4 regions of the Streptomyces sp. YGL11-2 genome follow, and region 2 is predicted to be linked to each of the others. Evidence: riboswitches for the same ligand, from Rfam matches in the RefSeq annotation. Region 2 holds a riboswitch; each other region holds the start of a gene.
The links. A riboswitch is a leader RNA that binds a small molecule or an ion and turns the genes downstream of it on or off. The one in region 2 is predicted to bind cobalamin.

Region 1 (4,929 bases), on a different contig from region 2:
GAGCCGGCCGCCCACGCGGCGGCGCTGGCCACGGTCCGGCTGGACAAGGAACGTGAGGCGGAGGACGGCTTCGACGGTTCCCGGGTCGCCCACCCCGGCCTCGTTCCCCTGTGCCGCGAGGTGTTCGACGGCGTCCTCGTGCTCGCGCTCTTCGAACGGAACGCGCTGGACCGCGAGTTGCCGCCCTTCTTCACACCGGACGCCTACGCCACCCACCTCGTGCGCGGTACGGAGCCCCGGTCATGAACAGGGACATCCGGCGCGTCGGGGTGGTCGGCGGCGGTCAGATGGGGGCGGGTATCGCCGAGGTGTGCGCGCGGGCCGGGCTGGACACCGTGGTCTGTGAGGCCGATGCCGCGGCCGCCCGCGCCGCGCGGGAGCGCGTGACCGCCTCCCTGGACCACGCCGTGCGACGGGGAAGCTGGAGCCGACCGCGGCGCAGGAAGCCCTCGCGCGCCTGGTCTTCACCGGCAGTCTGGAGGACCTCGCCGACCGGCGGTTCGTCATCGAGGCCGTCGTGGAGAACGCGGACGCCAAGACCGAGGTGTTCGCCGCGCTCGACAAGATCGTCGAGGATCCGGCGGCCGTCCTGGCGACCAACACGTCCTCCCTCCCCGTGATGCGCCTCGGCATGGCCACGCGCCGCGCCGACCGGGTCGTGGGGCTGCACTTCTTCAACCCGGTCCCGGTGCTGCCGCTGGTGGAGATCGTGACCTCCCTGCACACGGCCCCGGAGACGGTCGCCGTCGTGACGGACTTCGTATCCCGCGTCCTCGGCAAGACGGTCGTCCACTCCCGGGACCGGGCGGGCTTCGTCGTCAACGCGCTGCTCGTCCCGTACCTGCTGGCGGCGATCCGCATGGCGGAGTCGGGCTTCGCCACCGCGGCCGACGTCGACACCGCCATGGAGCTGGGCTGCGCCCACCCCATGGGTCCGCTCAGGCTCGCCGACCTGATCGGGCTGGACACCGTCGCCTCGATCGCCGAGTCCCTCTACGACGAGTTCAGGGAACCCCTCTACGCCCCTCCCCCGCTGCTCCAACGGATGGTGGAGGCGGGGCTGTTGGGCCGCAAGACCGGTCGGGGGTTCCACGTGTACGGCCGGGACCGAGCGACCCGGCAGCCGGACTGAGGGGTCCGGACACACCGCCGGCGGAGGGACCGGCGGCGGCTCACAAGGAGGGCGGGGGGCGGCCGTGCGGCGTCTCCCGCCCTCGGCCCGCTGCACGCACCTCGGCCGCGTGTCCCACCTCACCCTCCGCATGACGGATACGGCCCCCGACATCGCCGGACGGCCCGTAAGCTGATCACTGCAGCTGGTTCGCCCCGTCCGCCAGGCGGGATGCGTCGCAAGAGGGAACCCGGTGGGAATCCGGGACTGCCCCGCAGCGGTGAGCGGGAACGACCGCCGTCATACGCACTGGGTCCGGCGAAACGGGCCTGGGAAGCGACGGCCAGTAGGTGTCCTCGATGAGGGCGTGCCCGCGAGTCCGAAGACCTGCCACCTGCCCGTGTGCGAACCACTCGCGCACGGACATCCCGGTGACCTCGTGGGCGGGTTGAGGGCACCCCCGGACGTAGTCCGGGGGAGTACACACCAGGCGGATGCTCGCGCCGTGTCGCGCGAAGCCGTACCGCCCGGTCCGTGTCCCCTTCGCGCCTTCGTCTCCTCGCCGGGATCTCAGGGATGCATCTCGCGAAGGAGATTTCCATGACCACCCAGTCCGCGTCCGCGGAAGCACGGGCCACCGTGTACGGCTACCCGCGCCATGGCCCACGCCGGGAGCTGAAGAAGGCGATCGAGGGCTACTGGAAGGGCCATGTCACCGCCGACGCCCTCCGTGCCACCGCCGCCCAACTGCGCCGCGCCACCTGGCGGCAGCTGGCCGGGGCCGGCCTCGACGAGGTCCCGACGGGCGACTTCTCGTACTACGACCACGTGCTGGACACCACCGTCATGGTCGGCGCGATCCCCGAGCGCCACCGGGCCGCCGTCGCGGCCGACCCCCTCGACGGCTACTTCGCCATGGCGCGGGGCACACAGGACGTCGCGCCCCTGGAGATGACCAAGTGGTTCGACACCAACTACCACTATTTGGTACCCGAGTTGGGCCCTGACACGGTCTTCGCGGCCGACTCCACCCAGCAGGTCGCCGAGCTGACGGAAGCCCTGACGCTGGGGCTGCCGGCCCGGCCCGTCCTGGTCGGCCCCGTCACCTACCTGCTGCTGGCCAAGCCCGCGCCCGGCGTCGCCGCCGGCTTCGACCCGCTCACGCTCCTGGACCGCCTGCTGCCGGTGTACGCCGAGGTCCTCGCCGACCTGCGGGCCGCCGGCGCCACGTGGGTGCAACTGGACGAGCCCGCCCTCGTCCAGGACCGCACCCGGGCCGAACTCGGCGCCGCCTCCCGCGCCTACCGCGCGCTCGGCGCCCTCACCGACCGGCCCCAGCTGCTCATCGCCTCCTACTTCGACCGCCTGGGCGACGCCCTGCCCGTCCTGGCCGAAGCCCCGGTCGAGGGGCTCGCGCTGGACTTCACCCAAGCCGGCGCCGCCAACCTGGACGCCCTCGCGGCCGTCGGCGGACTGCCGGGCAAGCGACTGGTCGCCGGTGTCGTCGACGGCCGCAACATCTGGGTCAACGACCTGGAGAAGTCCCTCGCCACGCTCGGCACCCTCCTCGGGCTGGCCGAGCGCGTCGATGTGTCGGCCTCCTGCTCGCTGCTGCACGTCCCCCTCGACGCGGCGGCCGAGCGGGACATCGATCCGCAGATCCTGCGCTGGCTCGCCTTCGCCCGGCAGAAGACGGCCGAGGTCGTCACGCTCGCCAGGGGCCTGACCCACGGCGCCGGCGCCATCGTGGCCGAACTGGCAGCGGCCCGGGCCGACCTGGCATCCCGGGCCGGCTCCGCCGTCACCCACGACCCGGCCGTCCGCGCCCGCACCGGCGCGGTCACCGAAGCCGACGCCCGCCGCTCCCAGCCCTACACCGCACGGGCCGCCGCCCAGCGCGCCCACCTCGGTCTGCCGCTGCTGCCGACGACGACCATCGGCTCCTTCCCGCAGACCGGCGAACTGCGCACCGCGCGGGCCGACCTGCGCGCGGGCCGGATCGACACGGCCGGGTACGAGGAGCGGATCAGGGCCGAGATCCAGGAGGTGCTCGCCTTCCAGGAGAAGGCCGGTCTGGACGTGCTCGTCCACGGCGAGCCCGAACGCAGCGACATGGTCCAGTACTTCGCCGAGCGGCTCACCGGGTACCTGGCCACCCGGCACGGCTGGGTGCAGTCCTACGGCACGCGCTATGTCCGCCCGCCGATCCTGGCCGGCGACGTCTCCCGCCCCGAGCCGATGACCGTGCGCTGGACGACCTACGCCCAGTCCCTCACCGACCGCCCGGTCAAGGGCATGCTGACCGGTCCGGTGACCATGCTCGCCTGGTCCTTCGTCCGCGACGACCAGCCCCTCGGCGACACCGCCCGGCAGGTCGCCCTCGCGCTGCGCGACGAGGTCGCCGACCTGGAGGCGGCCGGCACGTCCGTCATCCAGGTCGACGAGCCGGCCCTGCGCGAGACGCTGCCGCTGCGCGCCACCGACCGCCCCGCGTACCTGTCCTGGGCAACGGAGGCGTTCCGGATCACCACCGGCGGCGTCCGGCCGGGCACCCAGATCCACACCCACATGTGCTACGCCGAGTTCGGCGACATCGTCCAGGCCATCGACGACCTCGACGCCGACGTCATCAGCCTCGAAGCCGCCCGCTCCCATATGCAGGTGGCCCGCGAACTGGCCGCCCACGGCTATCCGCGCGAGGCCGGGCCGGGCGTGTACGACATCCACTCACCGCGGGTACCGAGCACGCAGGAGGCGGCCGAACTGCTGCGCACCGGTCTGCGGGCCATCCCCGCCGACCGCCTGTGGGTCAACCCCGACTGCGGTCTGAAGACCCGCGGCTGGCCCGAGACCCGCGCCGCGCTGGAAAACCTGGTCGCCGCGGCCCGCACCGTCCGCGGCGAGCTGCCCGCGTCCTGACCGGCAGGCCCCCGAGGGGCCGGGGCGCCGACCGCCCCGGCCCCTACGCCGGCCCCTACTTCGCCCGCAACGGACCCGGCGGGGCGGACCCGACGGATACCACCCCGCTCGCGACACCGAACCCCATTGCATAGTCATGTGGAATCGTGCATACTCTTCCCATGTCAAAGGTCCTCACCTCCCTTCCCGCCGGCGAGCGCGTCGGCATCGCCTTCTCGGGCGGCCTCGACACCTCCGTCGCGGTCGCGTGGATGCGCGACAAGGGCGCCATCCCGTGCACCTACACCGCCGACATCGGCCAGTACGACGAGCCCGACATCGCCTCGGTGCCCGGCCGCGCGAAGACCTACGGCGCCGAGATCGCGCGCCTGGTCGACTGCCGTGCGGCGCTGGTCGAGGAGGGCCTGGCCGCGCTCACCTGCGGGGCGTTCCACATCCGCTCGGGCGGGCGTGCCTACTTCAACACCACGCCGCTCGGCCGCGCCGTCACGGGCACTCTCCTGGTCCGGGCGATGCTTGAGGACGACGTCCAGATCTGGGGCGACGGTTCGACCTTCAAGGGCAACGACATCGAGCGGTTCTACCGCTACGGCCTGCTCGCCAATCCGCAGCTGCGGATCTACAAGCCCTGGCTGGACGCGGACTTCGTGACCGAGCTCGGTGGCCGCAAGGAAATGTCGGAGTGGCTGCTCGCCCACGACCTGCCCTACCGCGACAGCACGGAGAAGGCGTACTCCACCGACGCCAACATCTGGGGCGCCACCCACGAGGCCAAGACCCTGGAGCACCTGGACAACGGTGTGGAGACCGTGGAGCCGATCATGGGCGTGCGGTTCTGGGACCCCGAGGTCGAGATCCTCACCGAGGACGTCACCATCGGCTTCGACCAGGGCCGTCCG
Region 2 (4,929 bases):
TCCGGCCAGCAGATCCGGTGCGTCCGGACCGCCGGTCACACACTGGCCGTTGGAGGCGCGGGCCAGCCCCTGCAGGGCGAAGGTGTCGCAGCCGGAGCGGCCCATCGCCACCGTCAGGACCGGCACCGGGGGCCCGTTCTTGAGGAGTTCGGTCAGCTTCTGCTCCACGCCGGGGGCGCGCCCCGCCACCCCGTCGTCCTCGTCGAGGAGCAACACGATGGCACTGTTGCCGCTGTTGCCGCCGTCCGCCTTCTTCAGCTCCGCCACCGCGGTGGTCAGCGCCTCCTCCATCGGGGCGCCGTGGTCGACCAGTTCGCCCTTGGCGATCCGGTCGAGGGCGGCCTTGCCGGGGGCCGGGTCGGCGCTGCCGAGCGGGACGATCCGGCGTACGGCGTAGGGGCTGCCGGGGTGTGTGCGGTCCGGGAAGGTCCACAGGCCGTAGGTGTGGCGGGCGCCGACCATCTCCAGGACCCGGCCGGCCGCCGCGGTGGCGACCGGGAGCTTGCCGCCGTCGGCCATCGAGGTGGAGGTGTCCATGAGGATCAGCAGGCGGCTGGCGCGCTGCGCCCGGTCGTAGCCGGCCAGTACCCGGCCGACCTGGTCGGGTCCGGCCGTATAGGGGGTGACGGGGGCGGCGAGGTCGATGTCGGCGGCGGTGTCGAGGAGCGGGGAGCCGGGAGCGGGGCGGGGCGTCGTGCCGTCCTTCCCGGGGACCCCGCGGTAGCCCTGGCGGGAGAGGACGGGCCGGCCGCCGTCCGGAGCACGCAGCCAGTCGGCGAAGCGGGCGACGGCGGCCTGCCGGGTGGGGGCGTCGGCGGCGCCGCTCCAGTCGACCCGGATCAGCGGGTGGTCGAGGGCCGGGACGTTCTTGGGGTAGTACGCGGCGTACCGGTCGCCGGGGGCCGGCGGCCGGGCGAGGGCCGGGCAACTGCCGGTGGCGTGGCCGAGGTTGTAGTCGGCGAGGGACTTCTCGGAGACCAGTGGCGCCGAGCCGGCGCCCCGGCCGCCGCCGGGCCGGTCGGGGCCGGCGTCCGGGCGCAGCGAGCAGAGCAGTTCGGTGCTGCCGGCGTACTGGCTGCCCGGCGCGGTCAGCCGGCTCTCGGCGTCCCGGGCGAGGGCGGGGTCGGGGGCGCTGGACGGGTCGATGCGCGAGCCGTCGCCGGCGAGGTAGAGGCCGAGGGTGTGCAGCAGGCCGGTGCCGGAGAGCACGGGGCTGGGGCGCAGCAGCCTGAGGTCGCCGTGCCGGCTGTCGGTGCCGGTGAGCAAGTCCTGCCAGGGGGCGACCTGTTCGACGTCGGCCGGGCGTCTGCCGGCGGGGATGCCGACGACCAGGGGGCTGTAGGCGACCGGGCCGGTGTCGTGGAGGGTGGCCGGGGAGCCCTGGGGCGGCATGCCGCGGCGGGCCTCTTCGTAGTCGGCGGTGGATTCGGGGATCCAGAGGTCGGGCTGGGGTCCGGGCCGGTAGAGGGGGTCGGCTCCCTTGGCCGCGTCGTTCCCCTGGCCGGTGCCGCCGCGGGCCTCGCCCTGCCAGCGGTCGGCGGCGGCGAAGCCCTGGTCGATCTGGTCCTTGGCGGCGGAGTAGACGGTGATCTGGGCCCGGCGGCAGCCGTCGGGCAGGTCGCCCTCGCCGGCCAGCGGGCGGGTGTTGGCGTCGGACATCTCGTAGGCGAACGCGGCCTGGCGGAGCGCCGGTTCGTCCTCGGGCGCGGTGAGCAGCCGCAGCTCCAGGGCGGGCGGGCAGTCCGGGAGCGGGCTCAGCACCCGGTAGGCGACCAGCCCGGCGGCAGCCAGCACGAGGGCGGTGCACAGCGCGACGAGGAGCCGGAGGCGGCGGCGCACGGGCCGGACGACGTGCTGGTTGAGCCAGCGGCGCCGGCGGATTCGCGGCGGGGTCGGCGGCCGGTCCTCGGGGGTGGCGAAGGAGAGGATGACGTCGTCGAGGGTGTTCTGCTTGGCGGCGCGCGGCTCCCAGACCTCGCCCATCGGGGTCCGCTCGTCGGCGAGCCGGTCGCGCAGCGCCCCGGCCAGGTCCTCGAAGGTGACGAACCGCCGGCCGGGGATGCCCTCTTCGAGGATCCGCACCACGGCGCGGGTGAAGGGGGTGCCGCCGGCGGGTTCGTCGCCGCTGAAGATCCGGCGGTTGGGCTGCGCGGCCATCAGCAGCGACATGGGCTTGCGCAGGGCGTGGAAGGCGCCGTCGGCGTTGCCGGAGTAGCAGCATTCCAGGATGACCACGATGCGGTCGGCCCGCGCGCTGTCGAGGCAGGACAGGACTGCGTCCTGCCAGGAGACCGTGGTGTGGCGGTGCCGGTGGTCCGAGGCGCCGACCAGGAGCCGGAGGTCGCCGCCGTCGCTGCCGACCCAGCCGTGGCCGGAGAAGTGCACCAGCAGCAGGCCGCGCGCCTCGTCGGCGACGGCCTTCAGCGCCCGGCTCAGCTCCTCGGGCTCCCGGGGCCGGCAGACGACGACCTCGTCCGCGGTGAACAGGTCGGTGCCGGGGCCGGTCAACGCGCGCCTGAGCTCGGCGGCGTTGGCCTCCACGGCGGGCAGGGCGGGGTGCGTCTCGTAGTCGTGGACGCAGATCAGCAGCGCCCGGTTGGTCTTGCCCCGCGCGTCGTACTCGGACATCCGGGTCAGTCCTCGCCGGTGCTGCCGCCCCCGTCCGCCGCGCTGTGGGGGTCGGACCGTGCCGGGCCCGGCCCGACGGGCCGTTCGGGGTCCGCGCCGTCGATCTGGCGGAGGGCGGCGCCGGTGCCGACGGACACCCGGGGCTGCTCGCCCTCCTCGCGCGCCTCCTTGCGCCGCCGCAGCCACTCCCGTAACGCGATGCCCAGCGACTTGGTGACCTCGGTGACCACCGCGCCGACCACCACCAGGACCAGGTCGTCGACGCCGATCGCCATGTCGTGGAGGTCGGGTGCGTCACCGGGGGCCTGCGCGGCGCGTTCGTCCGCGGGGCGGGGCCGCCGGTCCCAGTCGTGCCGCCGCCGCGCCAGCCAGGGCTCGCGCTCCAGCCACGCTTTCAGGTCCTCGATGTCCTGGTGCGGATTGTTGGTGCCCGTGATCCTGATGCGGATCTCGTCTCCGGTCGCTTCCCGGACCTCGTCCCGTGCGGCGCTCTCCGGCATCCCCCGGCCCCCTTCCGGCAGGCCCCATCGCCCGCCGTGCCTCAGATAGTGACGCGGGATCAGCCCCGTGGGCAACCGTGCGTGACACCGGCACCACCCTGTGGTCTGTGACACAGGGCCCGCGGCGGGGCCGCGTCGCTGGTCAAAGGTGAGTTGACGGGCCTTCGCGGGGCGTGGTGGACTGCCCGGGCCAATCGGCGACAGCTGAGGAAGTCCGGTGAGAATCCGGCGCGGTCCCGCCACTGTCACCGGGGAGCGCTCCTCCACAGAAGGTCACGGCTCGGGTCACCCACGGGTGCCGCTCGCGGGCTGGAAGGCCGGGGGAGGCGCCGATCCGGGGAGCCAGGAGACTCTTGTCGCCGTCACGTCGAGCCAGGGCGCGGACCCTGAGTGAGGACATACCGCCATGCCGGGCTGCCGTTCGCGATGCCGCCGTACGAGACGTTCGCTCCCCGCCTGCGCGGGGCCCCTTCGAGGCGTGACGGCGGTCTGATCCGATGCGCGGCGAACACGCGGGGTACGCGTGCGGCGCGGCCCTCGGCTTTCTCGGCGACCTGATCGCGGCGGATCCCCGGCGGGGCCATCCGGTGGCCGCGTTCGGCCGGGCCGCGGGCGCCGTCGAGCGCCGGCTGTGGCGCGACCACCGCGGGTACGGGGCGGCGCACACCGTGCTGTGCGCGGGCGGTGCGGCCGTCGGCGCGGCACTGCTGGAGCGCGCCGTACGGGACCGCCGCGGCGCCCGGGTGGCGCTGACCGCGGCGGCGGTCTGGGCCGTCCTGGGCGGCACGTCGCTGGGGCGGGAGGCGCGGGCCGTGGGCGGGGCGCTGGCGGCCGGCGACCTGGACGTGGCGCGGGAGCGGCTGCCGCATCTGTGCGGGCGCGACCCGCAGGCGCTGGACGGGCCGCAGATGGCCCGCGCGGTGGTGGAGTCGGTCGCCGAGAACACCTCGGACGCGGTGGTGGGCGCCCTGGTCTGGGGCGCGCTGGGCGGGGTGCCCGGTCTGGTGGCGTTCCGGGCGGTGAACACGCTGGACGCGATGGTGGGTCACACGTCCCCGCGCTACCGGCGCTTCGGCTGGGCCGCGGCCCGGCTGGACGACGTGGCCGGCTGGCCGGGCTCCCGGCTGACCGCCGCGCTGACGGTGCTCGCGGGCCCCGACCGGCGCGGTGCGCTGCGGGCCTGGCGGGCCGACGGCGGGGCGCACCCGAGCCCCAACGCGGGCCCCGTGGAGGCGTCGTTCGCGGGCGCGCTGGGCGTCCGGCTGGGCGGCACGCTGGCGTACGGCGGGCGGGTGGAGCACCGCCCGGTGCTCAACGGCGGGGGGCGGCCGGCCGCGGTGCCCGACATCGAGCGGGCGGTGCGGCTGTCGCGGCGGGTGGGCCTGCTGGCGCTGGGCGTGACGGTCGCGGGGCGGCTCGCGGCGACGTACCGCCGGGGCGTGCGGACATGAGGAGGACCCGTTGAGCGGGCGGAGCATGGGGCCCGGTGGGGGCGTCGGTGGCGGGCTGCTGGTAGCCGGTACGACGTCGGACGCGGGCAAGAGCGTGGTCACGGCGGGCATCTGCCGCTGGCTGGCGCGCCGGGGCGTCAAGGTGGCGCCCTTCAAGGCGCAGAACATGTCGCTGAACTCGTTCGTGACCCGCGAGGGCGCGGAGATCGGCCGGGCGCAGGCGATGCAGGCGGCGGCGGCACGGGTGGAGCCGACGGCGCTGATGAACCCAGTGCTGCTCAAGCCGGGCGGCGACCGCAGCAGCCAGGTGGTGCTGCTGGGCAGGCCGGTGGGCGAGTTGAGCGCGCGCG
Region 3 (4,929 bases), on a different contig from region 2:
ACATTACTGGCATGCCTCGCAGGACTCGGGGTTTTCCAGGGAGCAGGCGACCGCCTCGGGGTCGGTCACCGGCAGTTGCGCGGGGACGGTCGCGGCGCGGGCGACCGTGACATTGGCGCCTGACGCCGCGCGGGCGATCCGGGTCGCCGGCCGCGAGCGCAGGTAGTAGGTCGTCTTGATGCCGCGCTTCCAGGCGTAGGCGTACATCGAGCTGAGCTTGCCGATGGTCGGCGACGCCATGAAGAGGTTCAGCGACTGGCTCTGGTCCAGATAGGGCGTACGGTCCGCGGCCATGTCGATCAGCGCGCGCTGCGGGATCTCCCACGCGGTGCGGTAGCGGTGCCGGACGTCCTCGGGGATCCGGCTCACGTCCTGTACGGAGCCGTTGGCGTCCCGCAGCGCGTCCCGGGTCCGCGCGTCCCACAGGCCCAGGGCCTTGAGCTCCTCGACCAGATACGTGTTGACCTGGAGGAACTCACCCGACAGCGTCTCGCGCTTGAAGAGGTTGGAGACCTGCGGCTCGATGCACTCGTACACACCGGCGATGGAGGCGATGGTGGCGGTCGGCGCGATCGCCAGCAGCAGGGAGTTGCGCATCCCGGTCGCGGCGACGCGGGTGCGCAGGGCGGCCCAGCGGTCCGCCCAGCGGGGCTCGGCGTTCGGGTAGTGGTCCGGGTGCAGCACACCGCGGGCCGTACGGGTCGCGGACCAGGCCGGGTGCGGGCCGTGCCGGTCGGCGAGGTCGGCGGACGCCTCGTAGGCGGCGAGCATGATCCGCTCGGAAATACGGGTCGACAGCTCCCGCGCCTCGGCGGAGTCGAACGGCAGCCGCAGCCGGAAGAAGACGTCCTGCAGACCCATCAGGCCCAGACCGACCGGGCGCCAGCGGGAGTTGGAGGCGGCGGCCTGCCCGGTCGGGTAGAAGTTGATGTCCACCACCCGGTCGAGGAAGGTGACGGCCGTACGGACGGTGGCGTCCAGCCGCTGCCAGTCCATCCGGCCGTCCTCGCCGAGATGCGCCGCGAGGTTGACCGACCCCAGGTTGCAGACCGCGGTCTCCCCGTCGTCGGTCACCTCCAGGATCTCCGTGCAGAGGTTGGAGGAGTGCACGACGTTGCCCGGCTCGGCGGTCTGGTTGGCGGTGCGGTTGGCGGCGTCCTTGAACGTCATCCAGCCGTTGCCGGTCTGCGCCAGCGTCCGCATCATGCGGGAGTACAGCACCCGGGCGGGGATCTGCTTGAGGGCCTTGCCCGCGGTCTCCGCCGCCCGGTACGCGGCGTCGAACTCCGCGCCCCACAGGTCGACCAGCTCCGGCACGTCGGCCGGCGAGAACAGCGACCAGTCGGCGTCCGCCTCGACCCGGCGCATGAACTCGTCGGGGATCCAGTGCGCGATGTTGAGGTTGTGGGTGCGCCGGGCCTCCTCGCCCGTGTTGTCGCGCAGCTCCAGGAACTCCTCGATGTCGGCGTGCCAGGTCTCCAGGTAGACGCAGGCCGCGCCCTTGCGCCGGCCGCCCTGATTGACCGCCGCCACCGAGGCGTCCAGGGTGCGCAGGAACGGCACGATGCCGTTGGAGTGCCCGTTGGTGCCGCGGATCAGTGAACCGCGGGCGCGGATGCGGGAGTACGAGAGGCCGATGCCGCCCGCGTGCTTGGAGAGCCGCGCCACCTGGTGGTAGCGGTCGTAGATCGAGTCCAGCTCGTCCAGCGGCGAGTCCAGCAGATAGCACGAGGACATCTGCGGGTGCCGCGTACCGGAGTTGAACAGCGTGGGGGAGGAGGGGAGGTAGGACAGCGTGCTGGTCAGCCGGTACAGCTCGGCGACGTCCGCGAGCGCCCGCGCCGAGTCGTCCTCGGCCAGGCCGCAGGCCACCCGCAGCAGGAAGTGCTGCGGGGTCTCGACGACCTGCCGGGTGGTGGGGTGGCGCAGCAGATAGCGCGAGTGCAGCGTCCGCAGCCCGAAGTACCCGAAACGGTCGTCGGCACCGTCCGCCAGGGCACCGTGCACCAGCGCGTCCAGCCGCTCGGCGTGCGTGCGCACGAACTCCGCGGTCCCGTCCGCGATCAGCCCCTCCCGGTGACCGGTCGCCACGGAGGCGGAGAAGGAGACCGCGCCCTGGCCGGCCGCCTCCTCGGCGATGGCGCGGGTGAGCAGCCGCGCGGCGAGCTTGGAGTACTGCGGCTCGTCGCCGATCAGACCCGCCGCGGCGTCGATCGCCAGCGACCGCAACTCGGCCTCGTCGGAGCCCGGGTGCCGCCCGCGCAGCGCGGCGGCGGCCACCTTGCCCGGGTCGGTCTCGGGCAGATCCGCGGTCAGCTCGGTCAGGGCGCGCAGCAGCGCGGTGCCCGGCCCGTCCGAGCCGGGGGGAGGCGTGGCCGCCGCGGGTTGCACGACCCCGGCGGCTGACGCGGGTTCCGTTGGCGCGATGGTCACGTGATGCTCTCCCTCACTCGGCGGGGGCCAGGAGAGCGGCGGCGCGACGGGCGCACGCGGGCAGGCGGCACCCCGTGACGGTCAGGGGCGCGCGGGCAGGCCGCACGGCGTCCATCGGCCCAACCCTCGGGGCCCGGACGTGTCGACGCCGCACCGATGGCGGTGCGGGCGTGCCGTCGGCAGGTCCTCGGACTCAGGGACGCACGACCGGGCCGTACGGAACGACCGGTGGTGCGCACGCATACCGTTGCGGGACAGTTCCGGATTCGCACCGGATTCCCCTGCGGCGACAGCGAGGACGAGCATACATCTTGTGCTGCTCCCCGCACGCACCCCCACATCTTGTGTCGCTGCCCATACCATCCCCATAGGTGTGCGAACGGCCGGACCGCGCTGCGCACCCCGGGAACGGCCCTCAGGGCAGCTCACGGGCGAACGCCCAGAGCGCGATTCCGGGTATCGGCTCCCAGTCCCGCTCCGCCACTCGCGCGAATCCCAGCCGCCGGTACAGCCGGTGAGCCGGGAGCAGATGCTGCTGGCTCGACAGCACCATCCCGCGCAGTCCCAACTCCCGCGCCCGCGCCAGACACGCCCGCACCAGCGCCTCCCCGACCCCGCGCCCGCGCCCCTCGCGCCCCACCGCCAGCATCCGGAACTCACCCTCCCCGGGCCCTGCCAGCTCCGCGTACGGACTCCCGTACGCGGCGAAGGTCACCGCCCCGAGCACCGCCCCGCCCGCCCCGGCAGCCACCAGCACCTCGGCCTGCTCCGCGCGGTGCGCCACGTCCCGCAGTTTCGCGGCGTACGGATCGTGCTCCCCGAAGGTCAGCAGCCCATCGGCCAGATACACCTTCGCCACCAGTTCCCCGACCGTCGCGAACTCCGTCTGTCGCACGGGCCTGATCGTGATGTCCATGGGGATCAGTGTGGCGGGAGCAACGAGGTTGCGGGGAGGGGGTATTGACGTCGGCCCCCGGCCGCTGAAGGACGGGACCCTCTGGCTGCGTGCCCCGCGTAGCGGAAGGCCGTCGCATTCCCGCGGGAACGCGACGGCCCTCCGCCGTGGTTGAGACCGTCAGTGCCCCGCCCCCGCCCCCGCCGTCGCCGGCGGCAGGTCGGCCGTGACGCCCTTGTCGCCGAGGTCGGCGGTGTAGTCGTCGGGGGAGGTCTCGTCGGTGCCCTCGGGGGCCTTGAAGGCCCGTAGGACGAACGTCAGGACGACCGCCACCACCACGTTCAGGGCGAAGGCGGTCAGGCCGATGTAGCCGATCTGGCCGATGCCGGGGATCTCCGCGCTGGAGCCGCCGAAGTGCTTCTGGGTCGGGCTGGCCACCCCGTACGCGGCGAGGGTGCCGTAGAGCATGCCGACCGCCCAGCCGGCCAGCAGGGCCCAGCGGTGGAACCACCGGGTGAAGAGGCCGCCCACCAGCGCCGGCATGGTCTGCAGGACCCAGATGCCGCCCAGCAGCTGGAAGTTGATCGCCACGGTCTTGTCCATCGTGAGGACGAAGACCAGCGCGCCGACCTTGACCAGGAGGGAGACCAGCTTGGCGACCTTGTGCTCCTGCTCGGGCGTGGCGCCGGGCCGCAGGAAGTCCTTGTAGACGTTGCGGGTGAAGAGGTTGGCGGCGGCGATCGACATGATCGCCGCGGGCACCAGCGCGCCGATGCCGATCGCGGCGAAGGCGACCCCGGCGAACCAGCTGGGGAACATGTCCGCGAAGAGCTGCGGGATCGCCAGCTGCGGGTTGCCCTTGATGTCCGTACCGGCCTTGACCGCCATGAAGCCGAGCAGCGCCAGCAGCCCCAGCATGAGTGAGTACAGGGGCAGGATCGTGGTGTTGCGGCGGATCACGTTGCGGCTGCGCGAGGACAGCGTCGCGGTGATCGAGTGCGGGTACATGAACAGCGCCAGCGCCGAGCCGAGCGCTAGAGTGGCGTACGCCCACTGGGCGTTGGGGCCGCTGGTCAGTTCACCGCGTGGCTTGCCGGTCGGTCCGGTATGGGCCAGAGCCTTGCCCGCCGCGTGGAAGATGGCGTCGAACCCGCCCAGTTTGACCGGGATGTAGACGATCGCCACCCCGATGACGAGGTAGATCAGCCCGTCCTTGACGAACGCGATCAGCGCGGGCGCCCGCAGGCCCGAGGAGTAGGTGTACGCGGCCAGCACGGCGAACGCGATCAGCAACGGCAGGTCCTTGACGAACCCGTTGGTGTGCTCCCCGCCGCCGACACCCATCACGTCCAGAACGGCCTGGATGCCGACCAGTTGGAGCGCGATGTACGGCATCGTGGCGAGGATGCCGGTGAGTGCCACGGCCAGCGACAGCCCCTTGGAGCCGAACCGCCCGCGCACGAAGTCCGAGGTGGTGACGTACCCGTGCTTGTGCGAGACCGACCACAGGCGGGGCAGGAAGGTGAAGATCAGCGGGTAGACCAGGATGGTGTACGGGACGGCGAAGAACCCGGACGCGCCCGCCGCGTAGATCGCCGCCG
Region 4 (4,929 bases), on a different contig from region 2:
GGGCCTTCACCGACGCCTCCACACCCGAACTGCGCGATCTGCGGGCCCGGATGCAGCGGGAGGCGCAGGCCGCCGCCCGTATCCGGCACACCGGCGTGGTCACCGTGCACGACGTCACCGAGGAGCAGGGCCTGCCGGTCATCGTCATGGAACTCGTCGACGGGCCATCGCTCGACGAGGTACTGACGGAGCGTGGCCCGCTGGAGCCGCACGAGGCGGCGGCGATCGGCGCCAAGCTGACGGACGCGCTTGACGCCGCGCACCGGGTGGGCGTACTGCACCGGGACGTCAAGCCGGGCAACGTGCTGCTGGAGCACGGCGGACGGGTCGTGCTCACCGATTTCGGCATCGCCACCATGGAAACCCCCGACGACGAGGCGATGGCCAAGCTGACCCAGAGCGGTCAGCTCGTCGGCTCCCTCGACTATCTGCCGCCGGAGCGCGCGCAGGGCACGGCGCCCAGCCCCGCGTCGGACATCTGGTCGCTCGGCATGACGCTGTACGCGGCTGTGGAAGGCACGGCACCGTTCCGCCGCCCGTCCGTGTGGTCCACCCTGTCGGCGATCATCACCGAGCCCCTGCCGGAACCCCGGCGCGCGGGGCCGCTGACGCCGGTGCTACGGGCCTTGATGGCGAAGGCGCCGGAGGACCGGCCCACAGCCAAGCAGGCACGCGAGATGCTGGAGCGAGCGGCCGCAGGCAGGACGATGAACCTCACGCGGCCAACCTCCGTGCCCCTCGCGGCCCCCACCCCCGCCCGTACTTCGACGGAGTCCGCGACATCGGCCCCACCCCGGACCACCGCCCCCACACCACTCCAGGCCGCCGCCCCGACACCGCCGCCCGGCTTCAGCGCCGCACCGACGTTCCAGCCCCCCTCCCCTCAGGCTCCGCCCACTGGCTCCCCACCCTCCGGCCTGCCGCCCACGCTTCCACAGCCCGGCGTACCGACCGCCGGTCACGCTCCCGGCGCCGGCCCCACCACGGCCAACAGCGGCCGGCGCCGAAGCCGTACCCTCATCGCGGCGGCGGCCGCCTTCGTCGTGGTCGCGGGAGGCGGCGTCACCTACGCCTTGACCAGCGGGGCGAGCGGTAACGAGCCGCAGGCCGCCTCCGGAAGCAACGCCCCGGCCGGCAACAGTCAACCGAGCGGCGGTGGAACGGTCGCCGGCGGGAACTCCCTGCCCTCCGCGTCTCCGTCGACCGAGCCGAGGGCTAAGCCGAGCACATCCGCTTCTCCATCGGCCAAGCCCACTTCGGCGCCGACAACCTGCAGCGGCTGGAACCACTTTGACCCAAAGCCGGGAGCGTACGGCTACCTGTCCGGCGACCACAAAATCCTCACGGGGCCCTACAAGGACTGCTCCTCCGTGGCCTCGGCCAAGTCCGGCACGAAGCTGTGGTTCCACTGCTCGGTCGAGAACTCCTATGGCCACAAGTGGATCTACGCCCGCATCGCCGGGACGAAGGATGCGGGCTGGATGTCCGCCGACAACATCATCCGCCAGAGCGGCAAGCCGGTCCGCTGCTAGAGATCTTCAACGGCTGAGGCTACGGCAGTTGGAGGTCGAGCCCGGTTTGGGCGACGAATCCCTCGACGAGGCGGGGGCGGTACGGCATCCGAGCAGGTCGGGGCGGGCGGTGGCGGAGTCACCGCACAGTCATCAACGGCATTCTCTTCCGCCGGCGGACTGGCACCCCGTGGCGAGACCTGCCCACGCGGTTCGGGAAACGGCAGACGGTGCACAACCGCAACCGGCGTTGGTCGGCGGACGGCACATGGGAGCGGATCCTTCGGGCTGTCCAGGCCGGCACCGGCCTGACGAGGCGATGCGCCGCGCGCGCGGCGCATCGCCTCGTCAGGCCGGTACCGGCCTGACGAGGCGATGCGCCGCGCGCGCGGCGGGTTCACCACCAAGATCCACCGGGCGAGTGACAGCGGATACCGCCCGCTGTCCATACTGATCACATCCTCCCCCAACACAACGTCGGCCTTCAGGACCACAACGGGTCGCGAAGGCCGACGTCGCACTCGCCCCCGGATTCGCCAACGGTGTCGAGCACTCCAGCGGGGACTTCGTCGTCACACGCGCTCTCACACAGGTCGCAACAACCGGGTGGACTCCCCCGGACACGAAGTTCTGACCTGGCTTTGAGCGCCTGGCCTGGATCTGATGGACGCTTCTGGACGGTCGTTACCACCCGACGCCTGAAGATCACCTGCGCCCCGCCGGCCCCCGCGTACCCGGGAGGAGCGTGGCGGGGAGGTGTGACGCTCGGCGACGAGCCCCGGCCCGTCGGCGGACCGAGGCTGCCGAGCGACCGGCCGATGCATCAGTTCGGTTCCGCGGCCTTGGGCTTCCAGCGGTGTTCGACCTTGGCCAACCGCCAGTAGGCCAGTGCGCAGGCCCAGACCGCCACGAACAGGCCGACGATGATGAAGCCCACGTTGTTCAGGTCGATGCCGGAGATCCAGTTGGTGACGGCGTCGTTGAGGCCGAGTTGCTCGTGGAGGACACCGACCAGTTCGATGGTGCCGATGAGGAAGGCGACCGCGATGGACAGGCCGGTGATGGTGAGGTTGTAGTAGACCTTGCGCACCGGGTTGGAGAACGCCCAGTGGTAGGCGAAGTTCATGAAGGTGCCGTCGAGGGTGTCGAACAGGCTCATGCCCGCGGCGAACAGCAGCGGCAGGCACAGGATCGCGTACCAGGGCAGCCCGGCGGCGGCGCCTGAGCCCGCCATCACCATCAAGGTGACCTCGGTGGCGGTGTCGAAGCCGATTCCGAAGAGGAAGCCGAGCGGGAACATCTGGCCGGGGCGGGTGATGGACTTGGTGAGCCGGCCCAGGATGCGGTTCATGAAGCCGCGGGAGTCCAGGTGCTTCTCCAGTTCGTGCTCGTCGAACTCGCCTGCCCGCATCGCCTTGAAGACCCGGTAGATGCCGGCCAGGGAGAGCAGGTTGAGGGCGGCGATCAGATAGAGGAAGCCGCCGGAGACGCTGGTACCGACCAGGCCGAGGGTCTGTCGGGCACTGGAGTTGTCGTCGGTCAAGGTGGTGACGACATGCGCTCCGGCGGCGATGCCTCCGGCGAGCAGAAGCACGATGGAGGAGTGCCCCAGGGCGAACCAGAATCCCACCGAGAGGGGACGCTTGCCGTCGGCCATCAGCTTGCGGGTGGTGTTGTCGATGGCCGCGATGTGGTCGGCGTCGAAGGCGTGCCGCATGCCGAGGGTGTAGGCCGTGACGCCCAGGCCGAGGCCGAAGACCTGCTTGCCGACGGTGTAGTGGTGCGGTGCGACCAGCATCACCAGGATCGCGAAGGCGACGACGTGCAGCGCGGCTATCGCCGCCAGGAGTCCGCCGGTGCGTATCCAGTCCCTGCGTTCCCAGCGCATCAGCGGTGTGGCCGGAATCACCGCGTCTGCGGTGGACATGGCGGAGTTTTCAGACAGGGTCATCTCAGGGAGCCTCTCCAGCACCTCGTGGACGGGGACGTACGGTGCCGTGGCCGGTCTCCTGGCTGACGGGTCGAACGCCGGCGTACCCGGCCTTCCCAGGAACCCGAAGGTCCCCAGTGGCGTCCGCCTTCCGGCGGAGGTACGTCGACTCCCCGATCACAGTGGCGAGGGCCGCTCCGGACTCCAGCCCTTGTCAGGGCTGTCACCGGTCTTCCCGAGCACCACGGCGGGACCACCGTAGAGGTTCGGCCACCGTGGCTACAAGCCTGCACAGATACGCAGGTGTCTTGGTTACCAGGGTGAAGTGCGGCAAGAATGGGGCGCATGCACTTGGTTCCATCGGACCGCGCACATCAACGCGCCATTGACCACCACACCGTGTGCGATGCCATCGAAGGCATCGGCGACCGCGGCCAGGTAGGCACCTGGGCCGAGCGCTTCGCTCTGCTCGCGGACCCCGGCCGCCTCTCGCTGCTCCTCGCCGTGCACCGGGCCGGCCCCATCGCGGTCTCCGACCTGGCGCTCGCCACCGGCATCCGGGACACCGCGGTCTCCCAGGCACTGCGGCTGCTCCGCGCATCGGGCGCGGTCCACGCCGCCAAGGACGGCCGCATCGTCCGGTACAGCCTGTGCGACCCCGAGATCGCACGCCTCCTCGATGCGATGACCACGCCCGCCACGGCGCCCCCACCCGCCTGACGAAGCCGGCTCCGCCCGCGATTCCGCCGCCGCATCAGGCCGTGTCAACGGGACACGAGGGGAACGGTCATCCCTTCGCGCCTCGGCCTCCGTCAGGCCGTCGGATCGTTCACCGGGTACGGCACGAACGTGCTGGCGTTCTGATCGATCCGCAGGGCGCGCCCGAGGGGCGGCACTGCGCGCTGGGGGCAGTCGAGGCGTTCGCAGACGCGGCAGCCCATGCCGATGGGGGTGGCGGCGGAGGTGTTGCGGAGGTCAAGGCCGTCGGAGTACACGAGGCGTGCGGCATGGCGGATCTCGCAGCCCAGCCCGATGGCGAAGGTCTTGCCGGGTTCGCCCCAGCCGCCACGCTGCCGGGTGAGCGCGCGGGCCGTCCACAAATAGCGCTGCCCGTCGGGCATTTCGGCGATCTGGACGTGGATGCGGCCGGGGGCGGTGAACGCCTCGTAGACGTTCCAGAGCGGGCAGGTGCCACCCGCCCGCGAGAAGTGGAAACCGGTCGCGGACTGCCGTTTGGACATGCTGCCGGCCCGGTCGACGCGGACGAAGGAGAACGGCACGCCGCGCAGACGGGGGCGCTGGAGAGTGCTCAGGCGGTGGCAGACGGTCTCGTAGCCGAGGCCGTAGCGGTCGGTGAGGCGCCGGCAGGACCTGCTGACCGAACGCCGTCGCCAGGCCATGCGCCTGGCCGGCGGCTCCCCGCTCGACTTCCCGCCGGTCACCTCGGCCGTGCGTGCCGATCCGTCCTGGCGCGTCGCCCCGCCCGCG

Region 1: linked by a shared signal. The riboswitch ahead of metE (5-methyltetrahydropteroyltriglutamate--homocysteine S-methyltransferase) and the one ahead of ACO1BR_RS00325 (cobalamin biosynthesis protein) in region 2 are both predicted to bind cobalamin.
Region 3: linked by a shared signal. The riboswitch ahead of ACO1BR_RS04870 (ribonucleoside-diphosphate reductase subunit alpha) and the one ahead of ACO1BR_RS00325 (cobalamin biosynthesis protein) in region 2 are both predicted to bind cobalamin.
Region 4: linked by a shared signal. The riboswitch ahead of ACO1BR_RS21120 (HoxN/HupN/NixA family nickel/cobalt transporter) and the one ahead of ACO1BR_RS00325 (cobalamin biosynthesis protein) in region 2 are both predicted to bind cobalamin.

Annotation. Positions count from the first base shown of each region.
Region 1 covers NZ_JBNHIN010000017.1:167,216-172,144, forward strand. Annotated here, with positions in the region: partial or broken gene ACO1BR_RS21135 (hypothetical protein) at 1-138, shown strand, start outside; partial or broken gene ACO1BR_RS21140 (3-hydroxybutyryl-CoA dehydrogenase) at 243-1,132, shown strand; cobalamin riboswitch at 1,301-1,520, shown strand; gene metE (5-methyltetrahydropteroyltriglutamate--homocysteine S-methyltransferase) at 1,712-4,030, shown strand; gene argG (argininosuccinate synthase) at 4,192-4,929, shown strand, end outside.
Region 2 covers NZ_JBNHIN010000001.1:59,207-64,135, forward strand. Annotated here, with positions in the region: gene ACO1BR_RS00315 (caspase family protein) at 1-2,628, opposite strand, end outside; gene ACO1BR_RS00320 (hypothetical protein) at 2,634-3,128, opposite strand; cobalamin riboswitch at 3,336-3,480, shown strand; gene ACO1BR_RS00325 (cobalamin biosynthesis protein) at 3,626-4,579, shown strand; partial or broken gene ACO1BR_RS00330 (cobyric acid synthase) at 4,605-4,929, shown strand, end outside.
Region 3 covers NZ_JBNHIN010000003.1:53,959-58,887, forward strand. Annotated here, with positions in the region: gene ACO1BR_RS04865 (ribonucleotide-diphosphate reductase subunit beta) at 1-13, opposite strand, end outside; gene ACO1BR_RS04870 (ribonucleoside-diphosphate reductase subunit alpha) at 4-2,433, opposite strand; cobalamin riboswitch at 2,595-2,745, opposite strand; gene ACO1BR_RS04875 (GNAT family N-acetyltransferase) at 2,849-3,349, opposite strand; gene mctP (monocarboxylate uptake permease MctP) at 3,509-4,929, opposite strand, start outside.
Region 4 covers NZ_JBNHIN010000017.1:162,158-167,086, forward strand. Annotated here, with positions in the region: gene ACO1BR_RS21110 (protein kinase domain-containing protein) at 1-1,532, shown strand, start outside; partial or broken gene ACO1BR_RS21115 (transposase) at 1,628-1,814, shown strand; gene ACO1BR_RS21120 (HoxN/HupN/NixA family nickel/cobalt transporter) at 2,335-3,462, opposite strand; cobalamin riboswitch at 3,494-3,703, opposite strand; gene ACO1BR_RS21125 (ArsR/SmtB family transcription factor) at 3,787-4,161, shown strand; partial or broken gene ACO1BR_RS21130 (short-chain fatty acyl-CoA regulator family protein) at 4,254-4,802, opposite strand; partial or broken gene ACO1BR_RS21135 (hypothetical protein) at 4,801-4,929, shown strand, end outside.